Regions from separate parts of the Nostoc sp. DedQUE07 genome, predicted to be linked through region 3. Evidence: predicted binding sites of a transcription regulator. Region 3 holds the regulator's gene; each other region holds the start of a gene.
The links. Region 3 encodes HrcA, which represses chaperone genes, less so after heat shock. Its sites were predicted from a motif close to TTAGCACTCNNGANTCNNGAGTGCTAA; they were not measured.
Positions count from the first base shown of each region.

Region 1: the regulator HrcA is predicted to act here: its motif matches at 5,275-5,301, upstream of groL (chaperonin GroEL).
Region 2: the regulator HrcA is predicted to act here: its motif matches at 7,934-7,960, upstream of groES (co-chaperone GroES).

Region 1 covers NZ_JAVRCC020000028.1:86,748-97,404, forward strand. The annotation lists gene RMZ95_RS20975 (iron uptake porin) at 1-329, shown strand, start outside; gene RMZ95_RS20980 (hypothetical protein) at 738-902, opposite strand; gene trxA (thioredoxin) at 1,273-1,590, opposite strand; gene fabG (3-oxoacyl-[acyl-carrier-protein] reductase) at 2,358-3,104, shown strand; gene RMZ95_RS20995 (Rpn family recombination-promoting nuclease/putative transposase) at 3,187-4,032, shown strand; gene RMZ95_RS21000 (MraY family glycosyltransferase) at 4,094-5,176, opposite strand; gene groL (chaperonin GroEL) at 5,334-7,007, shown strand; gene corA (magnesium/cobalt transporter CorA) at 7,269-8,411, shown strand; gene RMZ95_RS21015 (hypothetical protein) at 8,477-9,172, shown strand; RNA gene rnpB (RNase P RNA component class A) at 9,219-9,659, shown strand; gene RMZ95_RS21025 (hypothetical protein) at 9,808-10,191, opposite strand; gene RMZ95_RS21030 (hypothetical protein) at 10,320-10,502, shown strand; gene rnc (ribonuclease III) at 10,644-10,657, shown strand, end outside.
Region 2 covers NZ_JAVRCC020000021.1:918-11,574, reverse strand. The annotation lists gene RMZ95_RS17330 (hybrid sensor histidine kinase/response regulator) at 1-2,083, shown strand, start outside; gene RMZ95_RS17325 (hypothetical protein) at 2,323-2,724, opposite strand; gene RMZ95_RS17320 (chemotaxis response regulator protein-glutamate methylesterase) at 2,996-3,973, shown strand; gene RMZ95_RS17315 (ATP-binding protein) at 4,170-5,564, shown strand; gene RMZ95_RS17310 (NIL domain-containing protein) at 5,820-6,128, shown strand; gene RMZ95_RS17305 (response regulator transcription factor) at 6,199-6,876, opposite strand; gene RMZ95_RS17300 (hypothetical protein) at 7,483-7,677, opposite strand; gene groES (co-chaperone GroES) at 7,979-8,290, shown strand; gene groL (chaperonin GroEL) at 8,424-10,058, shown strand.
Region 3 covers NZ_JAVRCC020000041.1:626-11,282, reverse strand. The annotation lists gene RMZ95_RS25165 (tetratricopeptide repeat protein) at 1-912, opposite strand, end outside; gene RMZ95_RS25160 (AAA family ATPase) at 917-2,221, opposite strand; gene RMZ95_RS25155 (Npun_F5749 family FMN-dependent PPOX-type flavoprotein) at 2,384-2,968, shown strand; gene cysE (serine O-acetyltransferase) at 3,083-3,847, opposite strand; gene RMZ95_RS25145 (hypothetical protein) at 4,007-4,495, opposite strand; gene RMZ95_RS25140 (DUF3352 domain-containing protein) at 4,817-6,478, opposite strand; gene RMZ95_RS25135 (rhodanese-like domain-containing protein) at 6,637-6,969, shown strand; gene RMZ95_RS25130 (heat-inducible transcriptional repressor HrcA) at 7,436-8,587, shown strand; gene RMZ95_RS25125 (DUF2834 domain-containing protein) at 8,709-9,386, shown strand; gene RMZ95_RS25120 (hypothetical protein) at 9,578-10,249, shown strand; partial or broken gene RMZ95_RS25115 (photosystem II q(b) protein) at 10,505-10,657, shown strand, end outside.

The sequences.
Region 1 (10,657 bases), on a different contig from region 3:
TTGATGCTGCTTCAAATAGCGTGGATGCTTCCACCACCTTTACAAGTTGGATGGCGGGAATTCACTTTAAAGATTTATTCAAGTCAGGAAACACAGCCGGGATTCTTTTTGGTCAGCCGCTTTTCCGTAGCGATACTGGTGGTTCTGCTCAACTTACCCCCACAGGCGAGAATCGGGCGACTCCTTACCATTTGGAAGCCTATTACCGCCTTCAAGTTAGCGATAATATCAGCATTACCCCTGGTGCGTTTGTTCTATTTAACCCAGAAGGTAACAGCAATAATGAGACTACGACTGTAGGCGTACTTCGGACTACTTTTACATTTTAAGAGATTGAGATTAAGTAGTCAAAATCCCCTAAGAAATTGGGGGATTTTGAGATTGGATAACAAAATTCACAGTAGACCTCTTGCAGCATAAATCAACAATAAAGAACCTCACCCCGATGCTTTGGCTATCCATTAGTCACATCTTTAAAAAAAGTGTTGAAGATAAAATAATGACTAATAAATACGTAGAAATTCGGTGGATGTTTATTGAATAATATTGTTTGGTTTTTGACAAAAATATAGTCCCATTGCCCAAAATTTGTTGTGCAAAACTAATCTGATGTCTACGTTGGTGACTGACTTGTACTGAGCGCAGTCGAAGTAGCTTACCGAATGGGCGAAGTACAGGCTACATTAAAAATAAACTGTGTAGGTGTAACTCATCGTCGATATCGCCCCACAGATAACCTAATTATTTCTTTTACCTGATTTAGCAGTTTGATTTGAAAGGTGGTGCTTTTGTATAACCCGCTCAATCTGGCAAGTCACCCCATCTATTCTATTTTTAACCTTATCAAAATCAATATTCGCCCAAATATAGGCTTTGTCAGGTCTTTGTTGCTTCCCACTCATATATGGTCTTACTTGTCAATATACTTTGTTATATCTATACAATATAGTCTTCTCAATTTCTAAACTACTTTCTCTAGACATATAAGTAAATATGCTTAATATTTACTTAAGGTTTTATCGCAATCCGATTTTATTTTTAAACCTACTTACGCGATCCTCAAAGTACAGCGTAAGCGCCAGAGGCAGGAAGTAGGGAATCAGCCTTAGTTATACAGAGGTTTTTCACGCAATCAAATAGGAGTCTTATGGCTTTTAGAAGTTCAACCAAACAGTGATTTGATTAATATGGGCGCAGATTATTATCTATCTATTGAAAGAGACGCGATATTTCGCGCCTCTAAGAACTAAAATCAAAATTCTAAGTGTAAGCTTAAATCTTTGTTTGTAGATATTGCACCAATTGCGGTGCTTGCATCACTCCCTCTATCCGCTCCACAGGCTGACCCTGCTTAAACAGTACTAGGGTTGGAAGAGAAGCAATTTTATACTCAGTAGCCAAATCTGTGTATTTTTCCGTGTCGATTTTGACAATCCTTAAGCGATCCTTAAGTTGGGCATTGACTTGCTCTAAAATTGGCACCATCATCTGACAGGGGCCGCACCAGTCAGCATAAAAATCTACTAATACAGGTACATCAGAAGCAGACAGCATATCTTCAAAACTGTTAAATTGCTTTTTCGTTGCCATGTGACACACACCGATTTTCAATTGTTTGTTTCAATAGTAGTTCTTATAAAATAAAATCGGTATAGATTCATGGGTTTTTGTTAGTAAAAGATTAGATTAGTTAATATGAGGATGATTAACCAGCCAAAAATATTAAATAATTATAATAAAATCCGTATATTATGTTAGGTTGTGCATCTGTATTAAATATGTGTTTCAACCTATCACGATCGACCAAATCATTATAGAGCCTTTCACAAGAGTGATGTCTACGAAGGCTGTAGATGCAACACTTTCTAGTCTATCTAGTCAGGCAAATATATTAGTTATAGTTATTCATCTATTTACAGAGAAGTAACTATAGATATTTAATCAGAGTAAAACGTTAATTATTGTTATTCGAGTTATATAGGAATCTTATTTGATTTGTGAGAATTGCAAATCGCAGCTTCTCGATAACTTTTATGAAGGTGAGGATCTTGTTTTAGCGCGTCTGATTCAGCATAGCTATATCTAGCTAAATACGACGTATAGCAATCCTATTTGATTCCTGATTACTCGTAAAGATCGGGGACTGGGGACTGGGAAGATAGAAATAAAGGTGTACTGAGTTTTTTCAGAAATCAAATATGAGTCCTGTATAACTTTATCTATTAGCTATCTAACTTGCAGCATGACAGCAAGATTATCACCCCGCAAGAGTTAGATATTATCCAGACAATATTCAGATGTTCCCGAAATCGCCATAAGATAATTAGCGCGGTATTTCTAAGATTGAGGAACATTAAATGACGCTATTACAAGATAAAGTCGCAATTGTCACAGGTGCATCAAGAGGAATTGGCCGAGCGATCGCAATTGAATTAGCTTCACAAGGAGCGATCGCAGTTGTCAATTATGCCAGTTCTAGTGCAGCTGCTGAGGCAGTTGTTACAGAAATTACTGATGCGGGAGGTCAAGCGATCGCTATCCAAGCTGACGTTTCTAAAAGCGATCAAGTAGATACACTCGTTAACACCGTCATAGAAAAGTTTAAGCGTGTGGATATTTTGGTCAACAATGCAGGAATTACCCGCGACACACTGCTTTTGCGTTTGAAGCCAGAAGATTGGCAAGCTGTGATAGACCTAAATCTCACTGGTGTTTTCTTATGTACACGCGCCGCCAGTAAAATTATGCTGAAGCAGCGATCGGGGCGGATTATCAACATTACCTCTGTGGCTGGGCAAATGGGCAACCCAGGTCAGTCAAACTACAGCGCCGCCAAAGCAGGTGTAATCGGTTTCACCAAAAGCGTTGCCAAAGAACTCGCTACTCGTGGCATTACCGTTAACGCCGTCGCTCCTGGATTCATCACCACCGACATGACCAGCGATCTCAACAACCCCGAAGATATTCTGAAATACATTCCACTCGGTCGCTTCGGTCAACCCGAAGAAGTCGCAGGAATGGTGCGCTTCCTCGCCGCCGATCCCGCCGCCGCCTACATCACTGGACAAGTCTTTAACGTCGATGGCGGTATGGTAATGGCCTAAATAGTTGAAGGGTAGCGATTTTTCGTAGTTGGCGCTTTAGCGCCAACTACGAACTTATTAAATAAAATTTGACAGATTAGTTATGAAAACAGACTCTATTTTTTATCGTTTATTTCAAACTTTTCCCAGTGCTTTTTTTGAATTAATTAATCTGCAACCATCAGAAGCAAATGCATATAATTTCGCTTCAGTAGAATTAAAGCAAACAGCATTTCGCATTGATGGGGTCTTTCTTCCTGTTGCTGACACTAATCATCAGCCGATTTATTTTGTAGAGGTTCAATTTCAAAAAGATAATGAATTTTATGCTCGTTTATTTTCAGAAATATTTCTGTATTTACGACTTTACGCACCTACTTCAGATTGGCGATCGGTAGTTATATTCCCTCGCCGCAGCCTTGAACCAACACAAGTCCAACCGTATCGAGTCTTACTCGAAAGCCAACTTGTAACGAGGCTATATTTAAACGAGCTTGGAGAAGTAACTGAATATTCCTTAGGAGTTGGTATTATCAAATTAGTAGTTGTAAATAAAAAACAAACTCCCATATTAGTCAAAAGTTTGATTACAAAGACACGTTCGGAACTGAGCGATAAAGCACTTCAAAAAAAAGTGATAGATTTAATAGAAACAATTGTAGTTTACAAACTACCGCGTATCAGTCGTCAGGAGTTGGTAAAAATGTTTGGACTCGGTGATTTTGATATCAAAACGACTAGACTTTATGAGGAACTCAAGCAGGAAACAACTCTAGAGCTAGTCATGCGCCAGTTACGACGACGCATTGGTAATTTGAATCCGCAATTGTCAGAGCGCATCAGCCAGTTATCTATCGAACAGCTTGAAAATCTAGCCGAGGCACTGTTGGATTTTTCCACAGAAGGAGATTTAGTTGTTTGGCTGCAAGACAATTTAACTCAAGCTTGAATTTTTGGTGAATTGAATAAACATAGTAGGGCTAGCACTGCAATGCCGACCCTACAAGCAACTAAGGCTGTTGGCGTATCCTTTGCCAGACTGTAAAGCCCAAAAGTAGGATAATACTACTGGCGGTTGTCAGCATCACAGCCAAACTCATACCTTGTATTCTCATCGCTAGCAAGTTGAAAACTAAGGTAATTGACCAAAGGGTAAACGCAGCATGGCGCTGGGAGAGTCCCCAAGCAAGTAAGCGGTGGTGCAGGTGGTCTTTGCCAGGAGTACTCAGAGGGTTATTTCCTGCTAGTAGCCGCCGCACAAATACTTGAGTGGTATCTAGCACCGGTAATAATAGAAATAAAACCGTGGGAATTAGCGCATAAATTGTGTTTTGTTGCAGTTTCCCTAAAATACTAGTTGCTGCCAACACATAACCAAAAAAGTATGCTCCGGCATCACCCATAATAATTCGTGATGGATGGAAATTATGGCGCAAAAATCCTAGTGCAGCACCTCCCAAAGCTGCGAGGACTAAGATTGCCGCAGCACGATTGTTAAATTGAGCTGCAACGCCCAACAAACTCATGGCGGTGATAAAGCTAATTCCTCCTGCCAAGCCATCCATACCATCCATCAAATTGATGGCGTTGGTAATCCCTACTACCCATAGTACTGTTAGCAACATGGACAGAAGTGAATCGATGGGAGTGCCAAACAGGACTTTGACACTGATACCATTAGCTACCAGCAAAAGTGCCGTGACAATTTGCGCCCACAATCGCACAGAGGGCGGTAAGCCAAACTGATCGTCAATAAAGCCCACCAGGACTAATATCGAACCCCCCAACAGAATAGTGAGCACCTGAGCCAATACGTTTTGGAGTTCGATCGGTCGTAAAAGGCTAGCTAATACCAGCGCGGCAATCACGCCCGCGTAGATAGCCAGCCCCCCGGCATTGGGTAAAGGTTCTCGGTTGAGTCGCCGTGCGTTGGGTTGGTCAGCCCAACCTACCCGCAAGGCGAATTTGCGTACTGTCGGAATTAAACGCCAAGTTACAAGCCAAGCCAAGAGGAACGTAAATACTACTGCCAACCAGCCGGTGCCGCTAGGGTCGGCAATACCAAGGGACTTAAGGGAGTTGTCTAGATTCATCTCCCAATTCAAGCATTACTGCCAGTATCTAATATGAGCATCACCTGTATATTAATCAATTTTTTTATTTCCATTTGTAACTTGAGCCGCTTGAGAGATTAGCACTCTGGCGCTGTGAGTGCTAAATTGTCTAATGGAAGCGCTGGAGAAATCAAACATGGCGAAAATTATTGCATTTGACGAGGAATCGCGGCGATCTCTAGAAAGGGGTGTTAACGCCCTTGCCGATGCCGTAAAAATCACCTTGGGGCCCAAAGGTCGCAATGTCCTTTTAGAGAAAAAATTTGGCGCACCTCAAATTGTCAACGATGGTATCACTGTTGCCAAGGAAATTGAATTAGAAGATCCTTTGGAAAATACTGGTGCAAGACTCATCCAGGAAGTGGCCTCAAAAACTAAAGATGTCGCTGGAGATGGGACAACCACCGCCACAGTTTTAGCACAAGCCTTAATTAGAGAAGGTTTGAAGAACGTTGCGGCAGGTAGTAACCCTGTGAGCTTGAGACGCGGGATCGACAAAACTATTGAGGCATTGGTAGAAGAAATTGCCAAAATAGCCAAGCCAGTAGAAGGAAGTGCGATCGCTCAAGTTGCCACTGTTTCTGCTGGTAACGATGAAGAAGTTGGTCAAATGTTAGCTCAAGCAATGGAAAAAGTCACCAAAGATGGTGTAATTACCGTTGAAGAATCTAAATCCCTGACAACTGAACTAGAAGTAGTTGAGGGGATGCAGATTGACAGGGGTTATATTTCTCCCTACTTCGTCACCAACAACGAACGGCAAATCGTCGAATTTGAAAACGCCCGAATCTTGGTGACAGATAAAAAAATCAGCAGCATCCAAGATTTAGTGCCAATTTTAGAAAAAGTTGCCCGTTCTGGTCAGCCTTTGCTAATTATCGCTGAAGATGTCGAAGGTGATGCTTTGGCAACTTTGGTGGTGAACAAAGCGCGCGGTGTACTAGCTGTAGCTGGAATTAAAGCGCCTGGGTTTGGCGATCGCCGCAAAGCTTTGTTAGAAGATATTGCGATTCTCACCGATGGACAGTTGATTTCTGAAGAAATCGGTTTAAGCTTGGATACGGCTGCTTTAGAAGCGTTGGGAACTGCCCGCAAAATCACCATTGACAAAGAAAACACCACAATTGTTGCTGGTAGTGTCACCAAGCCAGAGGTACAAAAGCGGATTGGTCAAATTCGCAGACAGTTAGAAGAAACTGATTCTGAGTACGATCGCGAAAAACTGCAAGAACGCATCGCCAAGCTCGCTGGCGGCGTGGCAGTGATTAAAGTGGGTGCGGCAACCGAAACCGAACTCAAAGACCGTAAGCTGCGGATTGAGGATGCGCTCAACGCTACTAAAGCTGCTGTGGAAGAAGGTATTGTTCCTGGTGGTGGAACAACCTTAATTCACTTAGCTAAGGCAGTACAAGCGATTAAAAACACCCTAGAAAATGACGAAGAAAGAATTGGGGCTGATATTGTCGAACGAGCGCTAGAAGCCCCCTTGCGCCAAATAGCAGACAACGCTGGTGCTGAAGGTTCTGTAATTGTCTCGAAAGTCCGGGATAGCGACTTCAACATTGGTTACAACGCCGCTACTGGCGAATTTGAAGACTTGATTGCTGCTGGTATTATCGACCCTGCCAAAGTTGTGCGTTCAGCCTTGCAAAACGCTGGTTCCATTGCTGGTTTGGTCTTAACCACCGAAGCGATCGTTGTTGAAAAGCCAGAGAAGAAATCCGCTGCTCCTGCCCCTGATATGGGCGGTATGGGCGGTATGGGCGGTATGGGCGGTATGGGTGGCATGGGCGGCATGGGTATGTTCTAATTTCTGCTGACCCAGATAAATATTTTTTAAACAGTTTGTCTTGCCAAGGCAAACTGTTTTTTGTAGCATTGCTGATTCAAAGGCAATATGTTATACCAATTCGTAATTCGTCAGATAAAATCTGGGTGATGACCTCTTTATATTAATTTTTGCAAAATAACGTCTGAGTTATGTAAGTTATTTTTATGTCCTTTGTTATTTACTAATGAAAAATGACAAATGACCAATGACCAATGACAAATGACTATTAGGTAATATTGCATGGCACGAAAATTACGTCGCCTTCCTAAAATACTCACCAAGCTATATGAAGACGAGTTCCATCACCAACCAGGGACTATACCTGGAACCATTTTTATTGATGCAGATGCTCCACCACCAATAATTTTTTTGATTGACTATAACCAAACCAATTTCATTCGCGAACAAATAGAAACTCCAGAGGAGTGTGTCTCTTATCTGGAATCGGAATCGGTTTCTTGGGTAGATGTACAAGGTTTAGGTAGTCAAGACATATTACAACGATTGGGTAAAGTTTTTAAGTTACATCCTCTAGTTTTAGAAGATGTAGTTAATGTACCGGAGCGTCCCAAAACAGAGGATTATGAAGATCAATTACTTTTCATTGCCCGGATGGTAGTGCCAAAGGAAAGAACATGTGGTTTTTATAGCGAACAAGTGAGTTTGATATTAGGAAAAAATTATCTACTGACAGTACAAGAGGAACCAGAACATGATTGCTTTGAAGCGGTGCGATCGCGAATTGAAAAAAACAAAGGTATCATCCGTAAACAGGGAGCAGATTATTTAGCTTATGCTTTATTAGATGCAATTATTGATGGCTTTTTCCCAGTGCTAGAGCTTTATGGCGAGCGAATCGAAGAGTTAGAGGAGGAAGTAATAGTTAAACCTACTCCCCAAACACTGCAAAATATTTATCAAATTAGACGAGAATTACTGCAACTACGTCGTGCTATCTGGCCCCAACGAGATGCAATTAATTCCTTAATTCGAGATGCTCCCGATTTGATTTCTGAAGAAGTACGAATCTACCTGCGAGATTGTTATGACCATACAGTGCAAGTGATGGATATGGTAGAAACTTATCGAGAACTATCATCTGGATTAATGGATGTGTACCTTTCGGCAGTAAGTAATAAAATGAATGAAATCATGAAGGTGCTAACGATAGTTTCAACGATCTTTATTCCCCTGACTTTTGTGGCCGGAATATATGGTATGAATTTCAATACAGAGAAATCACCATATAATATGCCTGAATTGAATTGGTATTGGGGCTATCCACTTTGCTGGGCATTGATGTTAGCGATCGCATTTAGTTTGCTATTCTTTTTTTGGCGAAGAGGGTGGCTGCAAAATTCTGTAGAAATCAAGCGCAATTAAAAATTGTAGATTAGCGATGAGTCAAATATATATTCATTAGCACCGGGAGTTAAGATTTTTGAGTTATGAGGAGTAGCGACCAGAATTTAGTAGTTTTGACGATTTATATTATCGGTGTCTCTTATGTTTTCAATCGCATGATTGAATCCATCGATGACCAAGTTAAATTTGAGTTTAAAAAAGGAACTGTTGACGAACAACTCAAAGAACAAAATCTCGACGATAAAATTGGAATTTCCTTTAAACTCAAATCTTCATACCCAATTGACGATTTGAAAGATTTAGGAATTAGCATTGAAAATAAATCAGATAATGTTGCCGTATACGTTGACTGGGACAATAGTTCTTTAGTTGTTGAACATAGTAAGCAATCGCGCCGCGTAATTCGGAAATCACCAGACTTAACCCGCGACTTAGCAGTACCCCAAAGTCCTAGCCTGATTGCTCCCAAGAAAACACTTTCTGAAACAGTGACAGCAGAAGATGTTTTCCAGCGCGATCAAGTAGCTGGAACCTATTTAGCAAAAAAACCATTAATTGATATCAATGGGCTACAAAAAGGGCAAAAAAAGTTGTACAACGATTTTATTAACAGAAAAAAAGAGTTGGATTTTTCTCTGCAATTAGTGTTGAGGATATCTGAAGTGCGTCTAGGTCTAGCTCCAGGTCGTGATTTTCCTCCCATTAGCATTATCAATTGTCCTTTCACAGTCAGGAAACTACCTTGGACTTACGCTCTACCCTGGAATAAAAAAAAGTAATAACCTGTCAACCCCTTGTGTTAACCGGGTACACTGGATTTAAGGAGAGAGTAGGCGCAGGCGGTTGCAGATCGGTCATAGTTACTGGTTTGAGGAAAGTCCGGACTCCCGAAAGACCAAACTTGCTGGATAACGTCCAGTGCGAGCGATCGTGAGGATAGTGCCACAGAAAGATACCGCCAAAAAAGTTAGGAATTAGAAGTTAGGAGTTAGGAGTTAGGAATTATTAATTATTAACTCTTAACTCTTAACTCATAACTCCTAACTAAATTTGGTAAGGGTGCAAAGGTGCGGTAAGAGCGCACCAGCAGTATCGAGAGGTGCTGGCTCGGTAAACCCCGGTTGGGAGCAAGGCGATAGGAACTACGGTTGGTCTTTTACCAGTTCCGCTCAATGAGAGCCGCTTGAGGCGTTTGGTAACAAACGTCCCAGATAGATAACTGCCCTCGCAAGAGAACAGAACCCGGCTTATGTCCTGCTCTCTCCCCTTTAATGGAGTATGAACCTTTCACGGTTTGTACTCTATTATTTTTTGTACGGGTTTTGTGCGTAAGCGTACCCTTTGGGATCTTGCTACGCGTAGCGTCTCGTAGAGAAGCTCGTCGTAGACATCGCTAATTTATCATCTAAAGCATTTAAAGCATTCCCAATATCTCTAATGCTGTATCCAAATGCCATTTAACCCGATAGAGTCCAAACAGTTTCTCTTGACTGTAACGTGCAGGGTACTCTAACTTCCTTCCCTCCATCGTCACCTTGAGCAATGCTGACTGCTCTGGTGTCGGTGTTCCCATAGCTTCTAGTGTCGCTTCTAGCGTTTCTACTTGAGAAAGCATAGGAGACTTCAATCCTTTATTCTCCGATACTTGCTTGCAGGCTATAACAGGGAAAGTTAGGAGTGCATTAATGTATGATGCTTTATCAGCAGGGTTTCCTATTGCTTGGATGCCGTACTGTATCAGACATAAATCGCGTAACGCTCTCAAGCTTTTAACTTCTAATTCTGTGCGCGTAAACATAAAATAGAGTTACCTCTTGTAAAAGTGGGAATCGGTGGGCAACAAGTTTCTCAGGCTAAGATGCCCATCGATTTAAGATTATCCACTGATATACACGTGGAGAATAAGTTTATTTGTATTTCTATACAATGTCTAAAAATAAAGGTAATCCAGATAACTTAAAGCCATTCACCACAGATAGAGAACGACCATTAACTGAATATCTACATTTGCGTGTCACCAAAGAAATGAAGGAAGAGGTAAAAGCTAAAGACGATCCTCCTGAATTTTGCCGTCAAGCTATCCAAGAGAAGCTAGATAGAGAGAAGTAGCAAAAAGTTGTTAGAGTAATAGTCCAAGAGATTTAGATATATAAGTATAGATAGCTAGTTACCTTCCCCTGCCTCCCCTGCCTCCCCTGCCTCCTCTGCCCCTCCGCCCCCTGCCCCCTGCCCCCTTCCCCTTATCATGTAATGCCCCTTGCCTA
Region 2 (10,657 bases), on a different contig from region 3:
AATTGTCCAAATCGATCCGGCTGTCAACCTTGCTCACGTCATGGAAGACTGCTTTGTGGCGGCTCAAGAGGGAAAAGTTACCTTAACTGCCGATCGCATTGATGTATTGCTGCAAGGGGTAGATATGCTCTTGCGGATAGCTCAAATGGTTACAGCCAACCCAAATTTACAGCTGTTAGAAGATGTTGGCATTCAATCATTGATAAGTGCGATCGCTAATATCCTAACTCCAGAGGCAACCTCTACAGAAATTCATCCCCTAATCACAACAGCGCAGTTAGAAGACAACCAACAGACAACCCTGATTTCCCCATCCCCATTAGAAGAACTGGGCATCACCCAAAATCGGGCGGTGCGAATGAGTACTGAAAATTTGAATCGCTTAATGGGTTTAGCAGGAGAGTCTTTAGTTGAGGCGAATTTATTAGAACCATTTGCTAACTCTTTGCTGAAACTGAGAAGCAATCAGGGGGAATTGTCCAACTTACTGGAGAAGTTGCAGGAGTTATTGGGCAAGTATCATCTGGATCGGCAAATTAAGGAAACCTTGAGCGCAACTCATCAAAAAGCTCACGAATGTTATCAGATGATGAGCGATCGCCAAAACGAACTGGAACAATTTTCTCAGCGTTCTGCTAACCTTTCCCAGCGCTTATATCAGGAAGTTATTGCTACTCGAATGTGTTCCTTTGCAGATGGGGGACAGGGATTTCCGCGAATGGTGCGCGACTTAGCTAGACAATTGAGTAAACGGGTGAAACTGGAAATCGTCGGGAAATCTACTTTGGTAGATCGAGATATTTTAGAACGTCTGGAAGCTCCATTAACTCATATCCTGCGGAATGCGATCGATCATGGCATTGAATTGCCCCAGGAACGTCTAGCAGCAGGAAAGCCAGAAGAAGGAATTATTCGGATTGAAGTTACCCATCGCGCCGGAATGCTGTTTATCACCGTTGCAGATGATGGACGGGGAATCGATATCGAGTTTTTGCGCCAAGTTGTCATCAGCAAACAACTGACAAACCCGGAAATGGCAGCCCAACTTACCGAAGTTGAGTTGATGGAATTCCTGTTTTTGCCTGGTTTCTCCACAACCCAAACTGTCACCGAAATTTCGGGTAGAGGTGTGGGGCTGGATATCGCCCATAGCACAGTGCGGGAAGTTGGCGGCACACTACGGGCGGTTTCTGTGTTGGGAAGGGGTATGACCTTTCACTTGCAGTTACCATTGACGTTATCTGTGATTCGCACCCTGTTGGTAGAAATTGCTGGCGAACCCTATGCTTTTGGGCTAACGCGCATTGAACAGGTGTTGATATTATCGAAGTCTAAGATTGCTGTATCGGAAAATCGCCCATTTTTCCTGATGAATAATCAACCTGTGGAGTTGATTTTAGCAAGTCAAGTTTTAGAGTTAGCCTCGCCTGCGGTAAATATAGAATCGCTATCAGTTATTGTGATTAGCGATCGCCTCAATCGTTACGGATTAGTTGTAGATCGGTTTCTCGGTGAGTGCAATTTGGTTGTCCGACCCTTAGATCCCCGTCTTGGTAAAGTCGCCAACATTAGCGCCGCTGCCCTGATGGATGATGGTTCGCCAGTGTTGATTGTCGATGTTGAAGATTTGGTACGTTCTATTGCGAAGGTGTTTTCCAGCGGACAACTTTCTCAGGTAAATCAGTCTGCTCATCAGGCAGTTACCAAAACTTACAAGCGAGTATTAGTGGTGGATGATTCAATCACTGTCCGCGAAATGGAGCGCAAACTCTTAGAAAACAACGGTTACAAAGCGGAAGTAGCGGTTAATGGCATTGATGGTTGGAATGCAATCCGCAGTGGCGATTATGACTTGGTGGTGACAGATATTGATATGCCCCGGATGAACGGCTTTGAACTCACCAGCCAGATCAAAACTCATGCCAAGTTGAAGCAAACACCCGTGATTATTGTTTCTTACAAAGACCGGGAAGAAGACCGACTGCAAGGATTAGAAGCAGGTGCAGACTACTACTTAACTAAGAGCAGCTTTCATGATGACACTCTGTTAAAGGCGGTGATTGATTTAATTGGAGAGGCTTGATAATAATTCGTAATTCGTAATTAAGAAAGTAAGATTTTAGGACTAGCACTTTCAAGGTGACAAACGAAGATACGTTGTTTCAGTGCTGCCATTTTAAATCCTCCGCTCAGATTTTGGGCTTTTTGAATGTTGAAATTAGCAATTCTCGTTTCAAATTTCACCACCTTGAAAGGGCTTAATCTAGGACTTACGCATTAACAAAAAATCTTATCCATCTCCTTGTACTGTCTGTCTAGTAATCAGGATTCTTGCCGAATTTGGTTTCTAATAAAAAGTTGTTCTGCATTAAGTAGGATGACTAGTAGCCCTACAGATGCTCTGGCGATTACCGGAGTTGTCCAGTTGTGATTCACCAGGTCGGGGATGGTTATAACAAGCATCAATACAATGATGAATATTGGTAGAATCATCACAATATTCCGATCCCAAGCAGGTTTATCGCGCAGTCTCGCTTCGCTTTGTAGTACGCGATTGCGCCAAAATGGAAAAGTACTTAGGACAGAGGTAAGGTATAACAGTCCAGCATTAATTAGCAGAATTGTTTTAATGTTTGGAGTGATGTCAGAATTTCCAAAGAAGATCGCTGTTAGGCAAGCTCCCGCTGCTAGATACAGAAAAGTAAACAGAGTAAAGTGCTTCATTGGTTACTCCTTATGCTTTATAAACTGGAGTTTTGACTATATGGCAAAGGCATTTAAATTATATAGGACTAGCCCTTTCAAGGTGACGAACAAAGATACATTGTTTCAGTCCTACCATTTTGAATCCTCCGCCGAGATTTTGGGCTTTTTGAATATTGAAATTACCAATTTTCGTTTTAAATTTCACCACCTTGAAAGGGCTGATCCTAGATTTAATCTGGGTTTTTATCTGTTGTATTTGTCGCGTTATTTTGGAGAAATGTCATAATTTGTGAGAATTGCGATCGCTAACGATATGTTAATGGCTGTAGAGGTACTGCGGCGGGCTGTGGTAAAAATACCAGGTTATAAGCTGGCGTGGGTTGCCTACGATGGTGCGGAAGCTGTGAGCAAGTGTGCGGCTGATACTCCTGACTTGATTTTGATGGATGTGCTGATGCCCAGTATGGATGGAGTAGAAGCTACACGGCATATCATGAGGCAATCTCCCTGCGCGATTGTGATGGTAACAGCTAGCGTTAATCGCTATGCAGCTAAGGTTTTTGAAGCAATGGGCTATGGAGCCTTGGATGCCATAAATACGCCAATCTTAGGTGATGATGGGTTAATAAATAAAATTGCCACAATCGCCCGCTTAATTGGCAAATCTTCACATCGGCGATCGCCCCCTGTCCATCACTCAAAATCACTTCCACCTCTAATCGTTATCGGGGCTTCCACTGGTGGGCCCCAGGCATTGAAAACTATTCTCTGCCAATTTCCCCAAGACTTTCCGGCGGCGGTGGTTGTTGTTCAGCATATAGATGCCCAATTTGTCCAAGGTTTTGCCGCCTGGTTGAATGAGCAAATTCCTCTGCCTGTGCAAATTGCGATCGCAGGTTCTACACCACAGCCTGGTAAAGTTCTGCTTGCTGGCACAAATCTTCATTTAGTGATGCGTCCCAACCTCACCTTTGGCTATGACAAAGAACCACTACATTTTTTCTATAGTCCATCAGTTGATGTTTTCTTCAAGAGTGTGGCTAAAAATTGGACTGGAAAGGGGATTGGGGCGTTGCTAACGGGGATGGGTGGAGATGGCGCTCAAGGCTTAAAACAATTGCGCGAAGCAGGTTGGCATACTATTGCTCAAGATCGCAAAACTTGCATTGTTTATGGGATGCCGAAAGTAGCAGTGGAATTAAAAGCTGCGGTAGAGGTTTTGCCAGTTGAGGCGATCGCATCAGCCTGCATCAACTTTACGGCATAATGCTTAATTAAGCAGTGTTATTTTATACTTTAAACAAACCTATGTGTATGAAAGCAGATACTTAAAACACCTTTACGAAGTATTGCAAAACACTAACACATTGCGATACTGAGATATAATTGCGACAATGGCCGATTAGTAGATTTAACTGGCTAGTTTGTAGTATTAAAAACAAAGACCTATTTAGAGGTACTAAATGAACCTGCAAGAAACAGGACTCTTAGAAATATCTCCAAAGACAGCAAGATTATCACCAAACTGGAGTCAACCACAAACTCCACAAGCTGCCCCATTTATTCTGAATGCCAAAATATCTACAGTCAGACTTTTGCTAATTGACGATCAGGTAATTATCAGCGAAGCCTTCCGTCGGATGGTTGCGACAGAAACAGATATTTCCCTTCACTATACAAGCAATCCGGCTCAGGCTATTCAAGATGCGATCGCCATAGAACCAACGGTGATCTTTTTGGATATGATCATGCCAGATATCGATGGATTAATGTTACTGCGTTGGTTTCGCTCTCATCCAGTAACTCGTGATGTACCAATAGTCATGTTATCCAGTAAAGAAGAAGCAAAGCTCAAAGCAGAAGCTTTTACTGAAGGCGCTAATGACTACTTAATCAAATTACCAGATCCAGTTGAGTTAATTGCCCGCATTCGTTATCATTCCAAAGCTTACAATAACCTCAAAGCACTCACTACTGCAACTGCTACTGCCCAACTTCAAGCACAACAGTTAGAAAATACCTTACGAGAATTACAAACTACCCAAGTTCAATTGATCCAGACAGAGAAAATGTCTAGCTTGGGTCGGATGGTTGCAGGTTTAGCGCACGAAATTAATAATCCTGTTAATTTTATTCACGGTAATTTTAATCATCTGCATAACCATGTAAACTGTCTTTTAAATTTAATCCAACTATATCAACAAGAACATCCAGATTCGTATTCTTTATTTGAAGAAAAATTTGGTGACTTTAATATTGATTTCATCAGCGATGATTTACCAAAAATTCTTTCATCCATGAGGATAGGAACCGATCGGATTCGTGACATCGTGCTATCGCTAAAAAACTTTTCTCGACTCGATCAGTCAGAGAAAAAAGCTGTGAATATTCATGAAGGTATTGAAAGTACTTTATTATTTTTAAATCATCGACTACAACCAAAAATTGAAATTATTAAAAAATATGGAAATCTCCCATCAGTTCAATGTTATCCAGCACAACTAAACCAAGTATTCATGAATATCCTTAGTAATGGCATTGATGCTTTACTAGAGCTAGATAATCAGATCCAAAAGCAAATTGTAATTCAAACTGAAGTAACTAAATTAGAAACAGTCATAATTACATTTAGAGATAACGGTGATGGAATAGATTCCGAGATTCAAAGCAAGATATTCGATCCTTTTTTTACAACTAAACCTATCAACAAAGGAACGGGACTAGGTTTAGCAATTAGCCATCAAATTATTGAGAAACATCAGGGAAATATCCAGCTAAAGTCTGAACTTGCTCATGGAACGGAATTTACAATTGAAATTCCAATAGCATTAAACGTTAATAGTAAAAGCAACACTTGATTAAAATTTAATCGTAGAATTATTCTCCAAAAGGTTTATTTATCTTTCAACAAAGTTAACTTATAACTTAATAAATTTATAATCCACTTAAATGCGATCGCACTTTTATAGTAATCCATAATTCATCTCATCGAATCTTGATGATGAATTATGAATCATTTGCTACTGTTTGCGTGCATAGGATGAGTAACGCTAGTGTTAAAAGAAGTCGTACAAAGCCAAACCCTCATCCCAGAAGTCGAATAGGAAGCTAGAATGGCAATTCCAAATAAACAAGTAAAATATAATACTGATATTTTAGATAATAGACGCACCCAAACTCGCATCCAGGTTCGTATTCCTAAAGACTTGCATGAGGAACCAGTCATTTCACGACTGGTTTCTCACTATGGGATCACAGTAATTATTGCTACTGCCGAGATAAGCGCAAACGTGCCACAATATAGCTGCTTTGATCTGGAACTACGGGGCACTGTTTCCCAGATTGAAAGTGCCTTGACTTACCTGGATGAACTGGATTTAGAAGTTTTGCACCAATCCAGCCCTGAAGAAGATGGTTGGTAAATATTAGTTAGGAGTTAGGAGTTAGGAATTAAAAAATTCATAACTCCTAACTTTTAACTCTTAACTTTGTTTAGGCCATTTGATTTTCAATCGCCCACCGCGCTAGTTCAGTGCGGTTGTGGAGATTGGTTTTGCCCAACATATTGGACACATGGCTTTCAACTGTGCGCTGACTAACATTTAGTTCTTCAGCAATTTCCCGGTTAGCTAAACCCCTAGCAACGAACTGGACTACTTTCAGTTCGGTTGGGGTTAATTGCACATCGAAGGGAACCTGGATGCGGGAACCGTTTTCGCCTCCTTTAGCTTGGTGTTCTTTCCAACGGATAGTTTGTTTCAGCGAGGACTCAACTTGCGCTACGAGTTCTTCTGGTTCAAAGGGCTTGACCATATAAACATCAGCACCTTTGTTCAGACCTTTAACTCGGTCTGCACTTTGTCCCTTAGCTGAAAGGAAAAGAACCGGAATCCAGCTGGTGCGTTCGTTTTGCCGGACTTGTTCCACAAAAGTATATCCGTCCATTTCCGGCATCATCACATCGCAGATGATCATGTCTGGAACATCTTGCTCTAAAATTTCCAGAGCTTCACGTCCATTTTCAGCGGTGATGACTTCATATCCCCGGAATTCTAAGTAATCCTTCACCAGCAAGATGAGGTTAGGGTCATCATCAATCAATAGAAGTCGTTTGTGATCTTTCATGCTGGGCTCTTTCATAGCAGTGGCACTTGTCGCGCTTCGGTCCATCAAAGTCTTGAATATTTATCCTCTATGGTGGGTTATTCGAGATGTTGTCCTTTTTCCTACTTAACTTGCCTTTGCTGTCTCGAAGTCTCAAAAATGCCGAGCACTTTCAATAGACTAGTAGCTCGATAGCAAAAGTCCAGCAAGGATACGTATAGCAGTAGTATCTATAATGCGCTATTATATATCGCTTTGAAAGGGGCGGGGTAAAAAACACTGATTAAATAATAATCTTTCGGACTGACAAGTAAGTATTGGCTTAAAGATGACCCTACCTCAAAACCAACCCGCACTTTCTTAAAGCCTACTGCTATACCATATCCTTTCGTTGTTAAGCCTCTATGAGGTGTTCACAAGAAACTAGGGAAGTTTCAGGCAAAAGATGGATTGAAAACGCATATTCTTCTACCACCTTATTACCTATTCAGTGTTCTCGGACGATCCGCAGAGTAACTTCCGGGTTTGCTTGGCGATACCAGACACCATCAGGGTAAATCACCATTATGGATCTAGAACCAGAAACACGCAAGCAGTTGGCTTTAGTTTTATAGACGCAAATAGAATGACTTTAGTACGGCTCATCGAGTTTTAAATCTTTAAGTCGCTTTTTTAAGTAATCCCAGAATTCCAGACTAGCTCGTTTTGAGCAGCAATTGCCTGGTCAGCGCAAATAAAAATGTCTCGCTGAATTTTTGCAAGTCCTAAACTTTCTACACAATTACTCAGGGTCTCATGTTCCAAAGATTGAGTTTTTTTAGGGATTTGATGGTTGGACTGGATCGCTGTCACTGTATTGTTACTCATCGAGTGGCTCCCTGATTACAGTTCCATAACAATTTGCAAGCTTTGCAAATAAAGTTGACTGGAGAGTAGGGAATGGGGAATAGGGAAGAATTTTCATAACTCTTAATTCTCCACTCCCTACTCTCTTCGTAACTTACAGAACAAAACCCGCAAGGTATAAATAATTAAGCATTTATACTTAAGTACATCTATGACCTTCTAGTTCGGGAACCCGTACTCAAGGCATTCTTGCCATTGGACGCCAATTTTCGGTAAATTAGCACTCAGGAGTTGAGAGTGCTAAACTCTGGAGAAAATAATTATGGCAGCTTTATCTCTAAGCGTTTCTACAGTTAAACCTTTAGGCGATCGCGTTTTCGTAAAAGTGAGCGCCTCTGAGGAGAAGACCGCAGGTGGTCTGTATTTGCCCGATACCGCCAAGGAAAAGCCCCAAGTAGGGGAAGTAGTGGCTCTTGGCCCTGGCAAGCGTAATGACGACGGAAACCGTCAGGAATTAGAAATTAAAGTCGGCGATAAGGTGCTGTACTCTAAGTACGCTGGCACTGACATCAAGCTCGGCACTGAAGAATATGTACTGCTTTCTGAAAAAGATATTTTAGCAGTTGTTATCTAGTGGTCATTGGTCATTAGTCATTAGCCAATGACAAAGGACAAATGACAAATGACGTAGATGCCCTCCGGGCGGCTTCCCGAAGGGTAGAACAAAAGACAAATGACAAATGACAAAGGACAACTAACAATAAATTATGGCAAAGCGCATTATCTACAACGAAAACGCCCGTCGCGCCTTAGAACGAGGCATTGACATCCTGGCTGAGGCTGTAGCTGTTACCCTTGGCCCCAAAGGTCGTAACGTAGTCCTAGAAAAGAAGTTTGGCGCACCGCAAATCGTCAATGACGGTGTAACGATCGCCAAAGAAATCGAATTAGAAGACCACATTGAAAACACTGGTGTAGCTCTGATTCGTCAAGCTGCTTCTAAGACCAATGATGCTGCGGGCGATGGTACTACCACCGCTACCGTATTAGCTCATGCGATCGTCAAAGAAGGCTTGCGGAACGTTGCAGCTGGTGCTAACGCGATTTCACTGAAGCGTGGTATTGACAAAGCTGCCAGCTTCCTGGTAGAAAAAATTGCTGAACACGCCCGTCCAGTGGAAGATTCCAAAGCCATTGCCCAAGTTGGTGCGATCTCGGCTGGTAACGACGAAGAAGTTGGTCAGATGATTGCCCAAGCAATGGACAAGGTGGGTAAGGAAGGCGTAATTTCCCTAGAAGAAGGGAAATCTATGTTCACCGAGTTGGAAATCACTGAAGGGATGCGCTTTGATAAAGGCTACATCTCTCCTTATTTCGCTACCGATGCTGAACGGATGGAAGCGGTTTTTGATGAACCTTTCCTACTGTTGACTGATAAGAAAATTGCTTTGGTACAAGACCTTGTACCAGTGTTAGAGCAAGTAGCTCGTGCTGGTCGTCCTTTGGTAATTATCGCCGAAGATATTGAAAAAGAAGCTTTGGCAACCTTGGTAGTAAACCGTTTGCGCGGCGTACTCAACGTGGCTGCTGTTAAGGCTCCTGGCTTTGGCGATCGCCGCAAAGCACTATTAGAAGATATCGCCGTTTTAACTGGTGGTCAACTAGTTACCGAAGATGCTGGTTTGAAGCTAGATAACACCAAGCTGGATAGCCTGGGTAAAGCTCGCCGGATCACTATCACCAAGGACAGCACTACAATTGTTGCCGAAGGTAACGAAGCTGCTGTTAAGGCTCGTGTCGAACAGATTCGTCGTCAAATCGATGAAACCGAATCTTCTTACGACAAAGAGAAATTACAAGAGCGTCTTGCTAAACTCTCTGGTGGTGTTGCTGTAGTAAAAGTTGGTGCAGCAACCGAAACCGAAATGAAAGATAAGAAACTGCGCCTAGAAGACGCTATCAACGCCACCAAAGCTGCTGTAGAAGAAGGTATCGTTCCTGGTGGTGGTACAACTCTGGCTCACCTGGCTCCCGACTTGGAAGAGTGGGCAAAGAGCAACCTTAAGGATGAAGAGTTGATTGGTGCTTTGATTGTCGTTCGTGCCTTACCCGCACCTCTGAAGCGGATTGCTGAAAATGCCGGTCAGAATGGTGCTGTTATTGCTGAACGCGTGAAAGAAAAAGACTTCAATATTGGTTACAACGCTGCAACCAACGAGTTTGTTGATTTGTTAGCGGCTGGTATTGTTGACCCTGCCAAGGTGACTCGTTCTGCTCTGCAAAACGCTGCTTCCATCGCTGGTATGGTGTTGACAACCGAATGTATTATAGTTGACAAGCCCGAACCTAAAGATAGCGCTCCTGCTGGTGCTGGTGCTGGCGGTGGCGACTTCGATTACTAATACTTTGTAGTTACATAATTTGTGAAAACGGCTGCTTCCTAATAGATGCAGCTGTTTTTTTGTTTGAAACGCGCTTGGTTGGTGAAGCCGTTGCAGCAGACTAGAACACAAAGGGCGCGAAAATAGTAGTACAAATATTCTGCTAATGAATAAACAGTATAAAAATAACAGTTATAATATCAATATTTAATAAATCACATTCACCATGAATTACATCTTAGAAACACAAGCAAGTTATGCTAGAAAAAATATCAATCAAAGATTAGAAGATTTTATTGATGCAGTTGATAATGATAAAAGTCTAAGTTCGGATATACGAGATCAGCTTGTGTATTTGAGATATGGTGATGCTTGTAAATTAACATCTATTACAAGTAAATTTAGACAACAATTATCAACAAGTCCCTATATACCTCTCGACGTGGAAAGAAGAATACGATTGTTAGACTACTCTATCCTACATTGGGCAAGATTCTTAGATGTTAATACCTTATTTTTATACAACCAACTTTTCTACGTTTAAATAGTTTATTTGTTACTATCTTTTATCTCTCAAAGCAGCTACTTGTATCAAAAAGTAGCTGCTTTTTGTAATTTTT
Region 3 (10,657 bases):
GACATTACCAATGCGTTCATCAATTTCCAAAGACTGATTATAAAGTGCGATCGCTTTGTCCCATTCTCCTAAATCATCATATATCCAACCCAGTTCGTGGAGAACACTAGCTTTAATTCCTGCTAAATTTTCATCTTCTTCAGTCAACTTCAAAGCTTTTAGCAAAAAATCTTCTGCTTTTTGTACCTCACCAATACTCCTATAAGCTATCCCTAACTCCTTCAAAATACTAATCCGGGTACGAACATCTGTTGATTGTTCCATTAGCAAGCGTTCAAGTAAATCAATCCGCTCTTGCCTTTCTGGTAAATCTAAACTTCCTAATATTTTCTCAGACTCAATTGTTTTTTCAATAGCTAACTCTTGAGTAGACTGGACTGTTTGAAAATAAAATACTCCTTTTCTCCATGCCCAAAAATCTGGGGCATATTTTGCCAAACGTGTTAGGGCATGATCTGGCAGAAATATCAGTATAGGGTGAGGAACACTATTAGTAAAAGCGTCTCGGACAAAGTTCAAGTCTTGTAGTACAGGCGGATATTCTCCAGATAAACCAATGAATTTTTCTAATCCGATAACAATTAAAACTAATTTTTTATTTGATTCTAAATGAATGTCTTTTAAATCACGAATAATCTCATCCCTTAAAAAACGCAAATTAGGATCGGCAAAATTGAGAAGTTCAAACTGAATATCATGACATTGAGGATGGTTATTGAGAATTTCAATTAAAGTATTTCTATCGTCTGTAAAGTTAACAGCAACAAACCCAATCGTTAACTGAGTGTCAGCAAAGTCAATAAAGGTTAACAGTTCCGCTAATGATTGCTGATTTATTTGCACAAAAGTTTCTTTTGCTAAATTTAACTCAGGGGTTACTTGTGGTTGATTTGACTGCTTCTTGGAAAGCATATATTTACCTCACAACTGGATTAACATAATTCCAGCGATTTTTGCCGTTGTACTCAAAAACCCAAAGATTGAACAGCATTAACCTGCCGATTTCATCTTTAGAAACATCCTTATTAATATATACCGCAGCTAACGCAGAATAGTATTCTGTTGATATACTCCGCTCAAAATTAAACTGCTCTTGCTTAATCGCATAAGTGATATCATCAACAGTAACTTTCTCATGCTCACGAGTTGCTGCTGTAATAAATGCTTTTGATGCTATTTGCATCAATTGGCGGATGTGACCGCCGCTTGCTTTGGCTAAATCTACCAATAGTTGACGCGATTCAAACACTGCGTCTACTTCAACTCTTTGTTCAATTAAACTCGTAATTGCTGTTATTCCCTCATCATTATAATCTAACTCTTTTTTATCTTGTTCAAACTCATATATGTTAACCATCGACACAATATTAGGTGTATCAAAAGTGTTACCCAAATTATTTTCAGAATAGACTATAGAAATTGGCGCTGTATAGATAATCGTACAATGTAGGCTTTGTAATTGAAATGCATAATCACAAAATAAGTGTTTAGCTACATTTGGAGGAACCCTGTCTAAGTTATCAAATATAATTAAAAATCCTTTTTCATATTCCGGGTATTTGGATTTAAGCTTGAAAAAAGCATCACCCAGTAAAAGATTTATATCTGCTTGTAAACGACCAATATCTTTTTGTAAATTCTGACGAACTGTCTTTCTTTGTTTGTCAGCACCTTTGATTTGAGCTTGGATTTTACTCAAGAGCTTTGAAATAAAGGGAATCTTTATACCTGCTTCTGCCTCAGCACTGATACTTACCGATCTTTCAACTGTTTGTTCAGTTTCTTGAGTAATTTCTTTAAACCAAGACTCAAAATTATTTAGAAGTTTCGCATCAAAATTTAATTCCGATGCGTATAGGACATCAGCAACTTTTTTAATAATTACCAAATATAAATCTGTATATTCTGCGTCTAATATATCTAGTTCTGCGTCGGCTTCTATATAAATAACTTTATATTGAGATTCCCATTCTTGCTGAATCTTCCTTAATTCTGTACTTTTACCGCATCCCCGATGTCCAGTAAATAAAAGGCTGCAAAATTCGGCGGGTTCCAGAAAACTTAAGCGAGTTTTAATAGTATTAATCGCCTCTGTCTTGCGAACTTTTGATAAATTAACATAATAACGTTCAATGTCTTTATTACTCACTAGAGGAGCTACATCACAAACACGAAAAGCAGCTTTGAGCGTATTAGCACGATTAGCGGGTAAGGAATTCATTAGGTATTATTTATATTAAGAATTTATATATATTACAGCAGCAAAATCTTAAAGCTTCTTGGCGTTAGAGAACTTTTAGAAATCACTAGCGCTCAACCAGAAGTATTGAAGTGGTAGTATGTTCAGGAATACCTGACGTTAGATTACCAACAGAATTGTATAATGTCTCTTGCTCCTTGGCGAGGTGCGATCGCTCATGCACTCCATCGCAACCGCAGCCTTGTTTATGCCCGTTACCTGCAACTAGCAACAGTACAGGCAAACGGTCGCCCCGCTAATCGTACCCTAGTCTTTCGCGGCTTTCTAGAAGATACAAACCAGCTAAAATTTATCACCGATAACCGTAGCGCCAAAGCCGACCAAATACAGCAACAACCTTGGGCAGAAATTTGCTGGTACTTCCCCAATACACGAGAACAATTCCGCATAACTGGTTGTTTGACCCTAGTAAGCGGTGATGATTTTGACCGCAATCTACAGCCAGCCCGGATCGCAATGTGGCAAGAATTGAGTGATGCGGCGCGTTTACAGTTTGCTTGGCCGCATCCTGGAAAACTCAGAGTTGAAAACCCAGAAGCTTTTGCACCACCAGCACCCGAACCCGTACAGCCAGTGCCTAATTTTTGTCTACTGCTACTCGATCCAGTGCAAGTAGACCATTTAGAATTACGTGGCGAACCACAAAATCGATGTCTTTATCACCGTGATGAGCAGCAAGAGTGGTCTAGCCAAGCGATTAATCCTTAAATATTGGAATAGAGACGCGATTAATTGCGTCTCTACAGAAATTAGGAGTTGGAAACTGCAAACCTGCATTTATGATTTTTATTCCTCACTCCTCACTCTTAACTTCTCACTCTTTTAAATGCCAGCACCATCTAGAAATTCCTGAATAGCCTTATCCTTGAGGTTGCACCAGCGAGTATCGTGGGTTAGTTCATCCTCTTTCGTTGCTAAACCACCCACCAAAACAGGAGTTTTTTCTGAAGAATTGGTGCGCTGAAGAGTTTGTATTTGTTCTTCCAACGCCTCAATCCGGTCTACTAAAGCACGAATTACTTGAGCTTCTGAATCTGGTAAGTTATTGTGTTCAAGAGGTGAAACCCGAACTCCAGAACGATACATAATGCGCCCAGGCACACCTACCACTGTACAGTCTGAAGGTACATCTCTTAAAACAACAGAACCAGCACCAATACGGACATTATTGCCAATTTGGATATTGCCCAGTACCTTCGCTCCCGCCCCAACTACGACGTTTTCACCCACAGTAGGATGGCGTTTACCACATTCTTTACCAGTACCCCCAAGGGTGACACCTTGATAAATTAGAGCATAGTCTCCCACGATCGCAGTTTCACCAATTACTACACCCATCCCGTGGTCAATAAACACACTTTGCCCAATTGTTGCACCAGGGTGGATTTCAATTCCAGTCAAAAACCGAGCCAAGTGAGAAATCAGGCGCGGAATAAAGGGAAGACCAACACTATACAGCCAGTGAGCCAGCCTATGGAATAACAGGGCTTGCAAACCAGGGTAACAAAATAAAACTTCCAACCAGTTACGGGCAGCTGGGTCACGTTCAAATATGATACGAAAGTCAGCACGCAGTATAGATAGCACGAGATAGCACCCTCGGAAAGCACAACAAGCTACTCTCCCATATTATCCTCTCAGGTGTTACACCTAAAAATTGGAAATGGGGATTGGGTATAAGAGGCAGAGGGGCAGGGGGAAGGGTGCAGAGGAGAGGAATTTTCCCCCTGCTCCCCACTCTCTAATTCACTGCTGCTCCACGTTGAGAGTATAATCCCGCTTGACTCCAGGATTAAACGTACCTACCCAAATCCGATAAGTGCCCCTTTTCCAGTCGCGATCGCTAACACTAGCATCTTTACTTTTGCCAGTATCATCGCCGCAACGAATTGTTGTTTTATCTGGGCCTTGGATGATTAAAGTGGTGTCGTTGTTGTTGCTATCAACTTGTATTGTTAGCTGGGAAAAGTCTTTTTCCAAAACCATAATGTGATCTGGTTGGGGATCGGCAAAGCCAATACAGGCTTTTTGATCGCGATCGCGGTTACTTATGGCAGACAATGAGTAAGAACCACCTGTAAATCCCTGCACTGTTCCTTGTGCTGGATTAAAGTTTGTTGATAAATTGAAAGTGCCAAAGTTTGCGGTCTGTGCGATTGCAGGGGTAGCAGTGATGGCGGTAAGTATAGCTAACAGCCAACCGCCGAACTGAAGTCGGGGGCAACAGTATTTCATAGTAGCCCTCCAACAGGCTTTTAAATTAGTGATGATATATACATATTCTAGTGAAAAAATTCCAGTGAAATTTCAGTTGGTTGTGCCACATTAAAATGTGCCACAGTTGATGTTTTAGAAAGTAGACAGCTAATTGCTAGGTTCTTTCTATATCTCGACAGCAGCATAAAATCGCATCCAAGTGGGGAATTTTGGCAATCAAACTATTAGCTAGCAAATATTACATAAAGCCTACGTAAATAGGACGAAATAAGAAAGCACAAAAGTAAAGGTAAAAGAATTTTTACCTTTACTTTTTGCATCTGAGCTTCTATGAAAATCTCACGAATTATGGAGCTTGAAGAAAACGCCACCTTTGAGCGATCGCGTGTCAGTTCCATAATTACTAACTGTGAGCGATCGCAGGTTGTTAAAAAATGGTTTACCTAAGACTTCCACTAGTTTGAGAATCGGTACTTGACGCTCTAACAAATTCTGGCTCTTTGTCCAGTCAAGATATACATAACCTTGGTTTGGTAAGGGAATTGCCGCGATACTATCTTTGAAATTAGGATTGTCAATTATGGAATTATCCTTGATTGTAAGAATTTCATCCATAGTCTCTAAGTCAGAGGTGAAAATTTCGTAATTTCCTAAAGTTGTATGCAATCCCTGTACTTTTGTTTCAATGCTGAAAGATGATCCTTCTTTGATATCACTTTTTTTTGTAGCCGTAGTTAACTCTGTCCAAGCGGAGATTTTTTGCTTGTCTATAGTTAAGGGATTAATACTGAGTCCATTGGATGAGGCAATCGCATCTAAACGAGCAACACCTTTTTCCACACCCTCGGATTTTTCTACCACAAAAATCCAATGGGGGATTGTTTGCTCTTTCGCAGGTAACAATGCTATGGCATATTCTCCTTGTACCCAGCTAAAAATATCCTCTGGTAAGTTTATACCCCAACGTTTTTGAACATCTGCCAAAGGTTTTGCTAACCGAGAAACCACATCTTCTCCAGAACCATATATGGTAGCGGTGGCTTGTTTCCAGAGTTTGGCTAAGTCACTGTCACCCAAATTACTCAAATTTGAGCCGGAAATTGCTAAACCTGCGGATGCTGGAACATATTGCAATGCTCCCACAGGTTTAGATAGTGGTGCAGATGGAGAGACAATTTCCGATGAAGTCAAAAAGGTGGTTTCTGCCAGTAATCCTTTAGGATTTAACACCAAGGATATAATTTGGCTGTTATAAAGTTGTTCTGGTAACTCTAAGCCTTGCCATTTTGCCACGATGGGAAGATTCAAGAAAGCTACAGCTAATCCCCCTTTGAGCCGTTCTTTAGTAGCTTTTTGGTATTCGGGTGAGCTAGTTAAATTCAAATCGGGCGCTTGGACGTTATTGATAGCATCTCGTAGTACTTTCGGATCGTTGGCAAATAAGACGAAGCCTTCACCGACAACAGCACCAGCAAGCAAGTCTTGTTCTGGTTGAGAATTGTCAGAAATCAGTTTTACACCTTTATATTGTTCAACAACTAAGGTTGCTCCGGCTAACGCTCGTTTAGAAAACAACAATTCGACAAACTCGCGGCTTTTCTCCGGTTGCTTGGTTGCTAATGCCAACAAATACCCTGGCTGTTGTCCGTTTTCTGGATCGCGATCGATATCTAAGGTAGCGATCGCTAATGTAATTTCGTCCCCTAACCAGGGTTGAATGTCTTGTTTGTAATCTATGCCACTCTTGGCGAATAAACTGGTTTTGAGTTTAGATAGTTCCTCTTCGCGCTCCAACGCCTGCAAACGGTCAGGATTGGTCAATAATGAAACCATTGCAGGAGAAAGTTTCGACACGAATATGGCTGCACCAGGCCCAGAGCTAGAACCAATGAGGTTAGCCGGACTTTTAGCGAAAAACCAGTAAAAGCCTGCGATCGCCATTACTAGCAGGGCGATCGCCCCAGCTACGATAAAACCGATAAATGAACGTTGCCTATTCACATTAAACCTATTAAAAAAGACGGTTTACAGCCATTTAAGCAGAAAGCCTAGCAGAATTAATCAACCCCCTTGAGAATGGATACTCATGCAAAGGCAGAGATTTTCTGTCACCATAAATAGGATTAGGACTGTTTATAGGGAATTCTTTTAGTCAACCCATGAACCAAATTAGTGTAGAAGAACTGGCGCAACGTCTTTCTTCTAGTGATGCAAGTATTCAGCTAGTAGATGTGCGTGAACCAGGAGAATTGGAAATTGCTAGCATTGAGGGCTTTGTCAACCTACCTTTAAGTCAATTTGCCGAATGGGGAGATCAAGTACCTACCCTCTTCAATCCCGAAGCCGAAACCTTGGTGTTATGCCACCACGGCATCCGCTCTGCCCAAATGTGCCAGTGGTTGATTGCTCAAGGTTTTACAAATGTGCAAAATATTTCGGGTGGTATTGATGCCTATTCCCAATTAGTAGACCCTTCAATTCCCCAGTATTAGCTTCTGCTCGGATAGATCATTCAGATGGAACTTACTCTTCCATCTGACTTTTGCTATGCTAAAGATAGAAGTACATCAATTTAGAGGCTTGCCGGAAAGTTTGAAATTTGGGCATCAGGTACATCTGCACAAAAATGTTGGATTGCTCTAAATTACAGTTCCGCAGTAGCCCCTGAAGAGAATACGTATCTAATAATACTGTTGCAAGCAGAAATTTATGCAAAAGTACGGTTAGAAAAAAGCATCGTAAGGGTACATTATAACTAGCAGCTTTTGCAAAAAAATTGAGCTACTAATTTAACCCTAATCTTAAAAAATGCTTTGTACATAAACTTTAAAAATACTTATCATAATATAGTTATATAATTTGATACTTTAATAAATTATTAATATTTTCTGTTTTCGATTAAATCCACAAATTTCTTGAGAGTTTGATTAAAATTTGCCTTCAGCAAAACATACCATAATGGAAGTTCAGTTAACAAATCGACAACAGCATATACTTTGGGCAACGGTACGTCACTACATTGCTACGGCAGAGCCAGTTGGTTCAAAGGCTTTGGTTGAGGAGTACGATCTGGGTGTAAGCTCGGCGACAATTCGCAATGTCATGGGTGTTTTAGAAAAGTCTGGATTGCTCTACCAACCACACGCTTCTGCTGGACGTGTACCTTCAGATTCAGGGTATCGCATTTATGTTGACCAGCTAATTACACCTTCTCTGCGGTCGCGCAGCGTGTCGCAGACAGACGCTACGCGGAGCTTGCTTCCACAAAGTGCTACGGAAATTTTAGGGCGAGAAGTAGAGGTGGCATTGCAAAAGCAGCTACAGTGGCAAGATCGGAGTTTAGAAACCCTACTGCAAGGAGCCGCGCAGATTTTAGCAACCTTGAGTGGTTGTATTAGCTTGATTACTATACCGCAAACGACCACAGCGCTATTGCGACATCTGCAATTAATGCAAATTGAAGCCGGACGGATCATGCTGATCGTGGTGACAGATGGTTATGAGACACATTCTAAATTGATGGATTTGTCGCTAACACCAGAAGAAAGCCAACGGGATTCAGAGGTAATAGATCGCGAGTTGCAGATTGTTTCTAACTTTTTGAATAGTCACCTGCGGGGGCGAAGTCTGTTGGAATTAGGCCACCTCAACTGGAGCGAACTAGATCAAGAATTCCAACGCTACGGGGAATTTTTGAAAAACTCAGTTGCCGAATTGACTCGTCGCACTCTTGCACCGACTGCAACCCAAATTATGGTTCGGGGTGTGTCAGAAGTTTTGCGCCAGCCAGAATTTTCCCAGTTACAGCAAGTACAAACAATTATCCACCTGCTGGAAGAAGAACAAGACCAACTGTGGCGATTAATATTTGAAGAACCAGAACTAGAGGATGGTGGAAAACCAAAAGTAACGGTTCGCATTGGCGCAGAAAATCCATTAGAACCGATACGCACCTGCACCTTGATTTCTTCTAACTATCGCCGAGGTTCGATACCCGTAGGAAGTGTAGGAGTTTTGGGGCCAACGCGTCTAGATTATGAAAGTGCGATCGCAGTAGTAGCATCTGCTGCTGATTATCTCTCAGAAGCTTTCAGTTATTTCAATCCTTAATTAGCGGTTAATCTTTAGGAACAAGCCGCTACGCCTCTAGGGGAGGAAACAATACCACATAGCAAGCACATAGCCGTATTTGTAACGGCAAAATCAATAATTAATACTACTTAAATCTTTCATGCTTAGAAAAATTGCCTTTAGTCTACTGTGGCTGGGATTTGTTGTCTATGGTTTTTTTCTCGCACCTCCTGAGCAACCTGGTACATTCGAGTTAATTAAAAACCTTTCTATTGGCCAGTGGCAAGGCGTTAACCCGTTAGTCATAGCATTATTCAACCTCATGGGCATCTGGCCTCTTATTTACAGCGCAGTAGTCTTTATTGATGGTAGAGGACAAAAAATACCTGCTTGGCTGTTTGCTACTGTCTCTTTCGGAGTTGGTGCTTTTGCATTGTTGCCGTACTTAGCCTTTAGAGAACCAAATAATAAATTTGTCGGTAAAAAGAATACCTTGCTCAAGCTGTTAGATTCTCGTGTGACTGGGGTTGTCTTGATGGTAGCCACCGTTATTCTAGCTATCTATGGTTTAAGAGGAGGAGATTGGAGTAATTTTGTGCAACAGTGGCAAACCAACCGCTTCATCAATGTGATGAGTTTAGATTTCTGTCTACTTTGCCTATTATTTCCAGCTGTCCTAGGGGATGATATGGCGCGTCGTGATTGGAAAAATCCACAGATATTCTGGCTAATAGCGTTGATACCGCTATTAGGCCCATTGATTTATTTGTGTGTACGTCCACCTCTACCAGACGTAGGTGTTGAGGCAATACGCAGTCAGCAAACAGCTGCAAATTAAAGCACTTTTTAATTCCTAATTAAAGACAGTTTCAGTTGGGGACTAAATCTCCAACTGAAACAAAAATCACGTATATATTTACTCCTATTTTTCAACAAGCTAAGGGCAGCGTTCTACAAAAAGGTGGATTTAGACGCAAAAAATACGAACTATAAATTAGTAATTATGTTAAATGCACCCATCTAAAAATGATGAATAGAAAAGTTGCATTGTGGTTACTATGGCTTGGATTTATCGCCTATATCTTACTGTTAGCACCGCCCTTGCATTTACAGGAAACCCTAATTCTGCTGAAAAATATATTTACTCTTCAGTGGCTTGACATAAATCCAATTATCCTTTCCTTGTTTTCTTTAGTCGGGATCTGGTTACTAATTTACAGTGGTTTGTTGTTCATTGATGGCAGAATGCAACGAATTCCTTTTTGGCCTTTTGCCTTGGCATCAGTAGGATCGGGAGTGCTTGGTTTATTACCATATTTGGCTTTTCGCGAACAAAATCAAGAATTTTCTGGACAAAAGGATACTTTTTTACAGCTGCTAGATTCTCGTTTTTTTGGGATTGTTTTGAGTTTAAGTACTGTTGGCTTGCTCACCTATGGGTTTGTCTTAGGTGACTGGGGAGATTTTGTGCAGCAGTTTCAAGGCGATCGCTTTATTAATGGCATGAGCTTGGCATTTTGCCTTTTTTGTCTTTTATTCCCCACAATCCTTGGCGAAGATATGGCTCGTCATCACTGGAATAATCCCCAGGTGTTTTGGGCAGTAGCGTTTGTCCCGCTACTCGGCCCACTTGTTTATCTTTGCTTGCGCCCGCCCTTCCCATCAACTATTCGTGAAGAATCGTTGATAGCTAATCGGTAGTAAATTTCTTCTATTGATCGCCAAGGTTCACTGCCAGAAAGAAGTGTGGGAGTTTTGGGGGCAACGCACCTAGATGATAAAAGTGCAGAGCCTCCCTTTTTTCAGTAAATTGGGGACTTTCTGTTGTGGGTGCGTAAATCCCAAGAGAAAATTTTTTCTGAAAGTACTTTACAAAACGCAATAAATTATTTAAGATGTGTAACAGGTAGTCAAACCTACCTAAATTCATCTGCAAATAATCGCATTTATAAAACAATGACAACAACCTTACAACAGCGCCAAAGCGCCAATGTATGGGATCGATTCTGCGAATGGATCACCAGCACCAATAACCGGATCTACATCGGTTGGTTCGGCGTAGTAATGATACCAACCTTGCTAGCCGCCACCGCTTGCTTCGTAATCGCC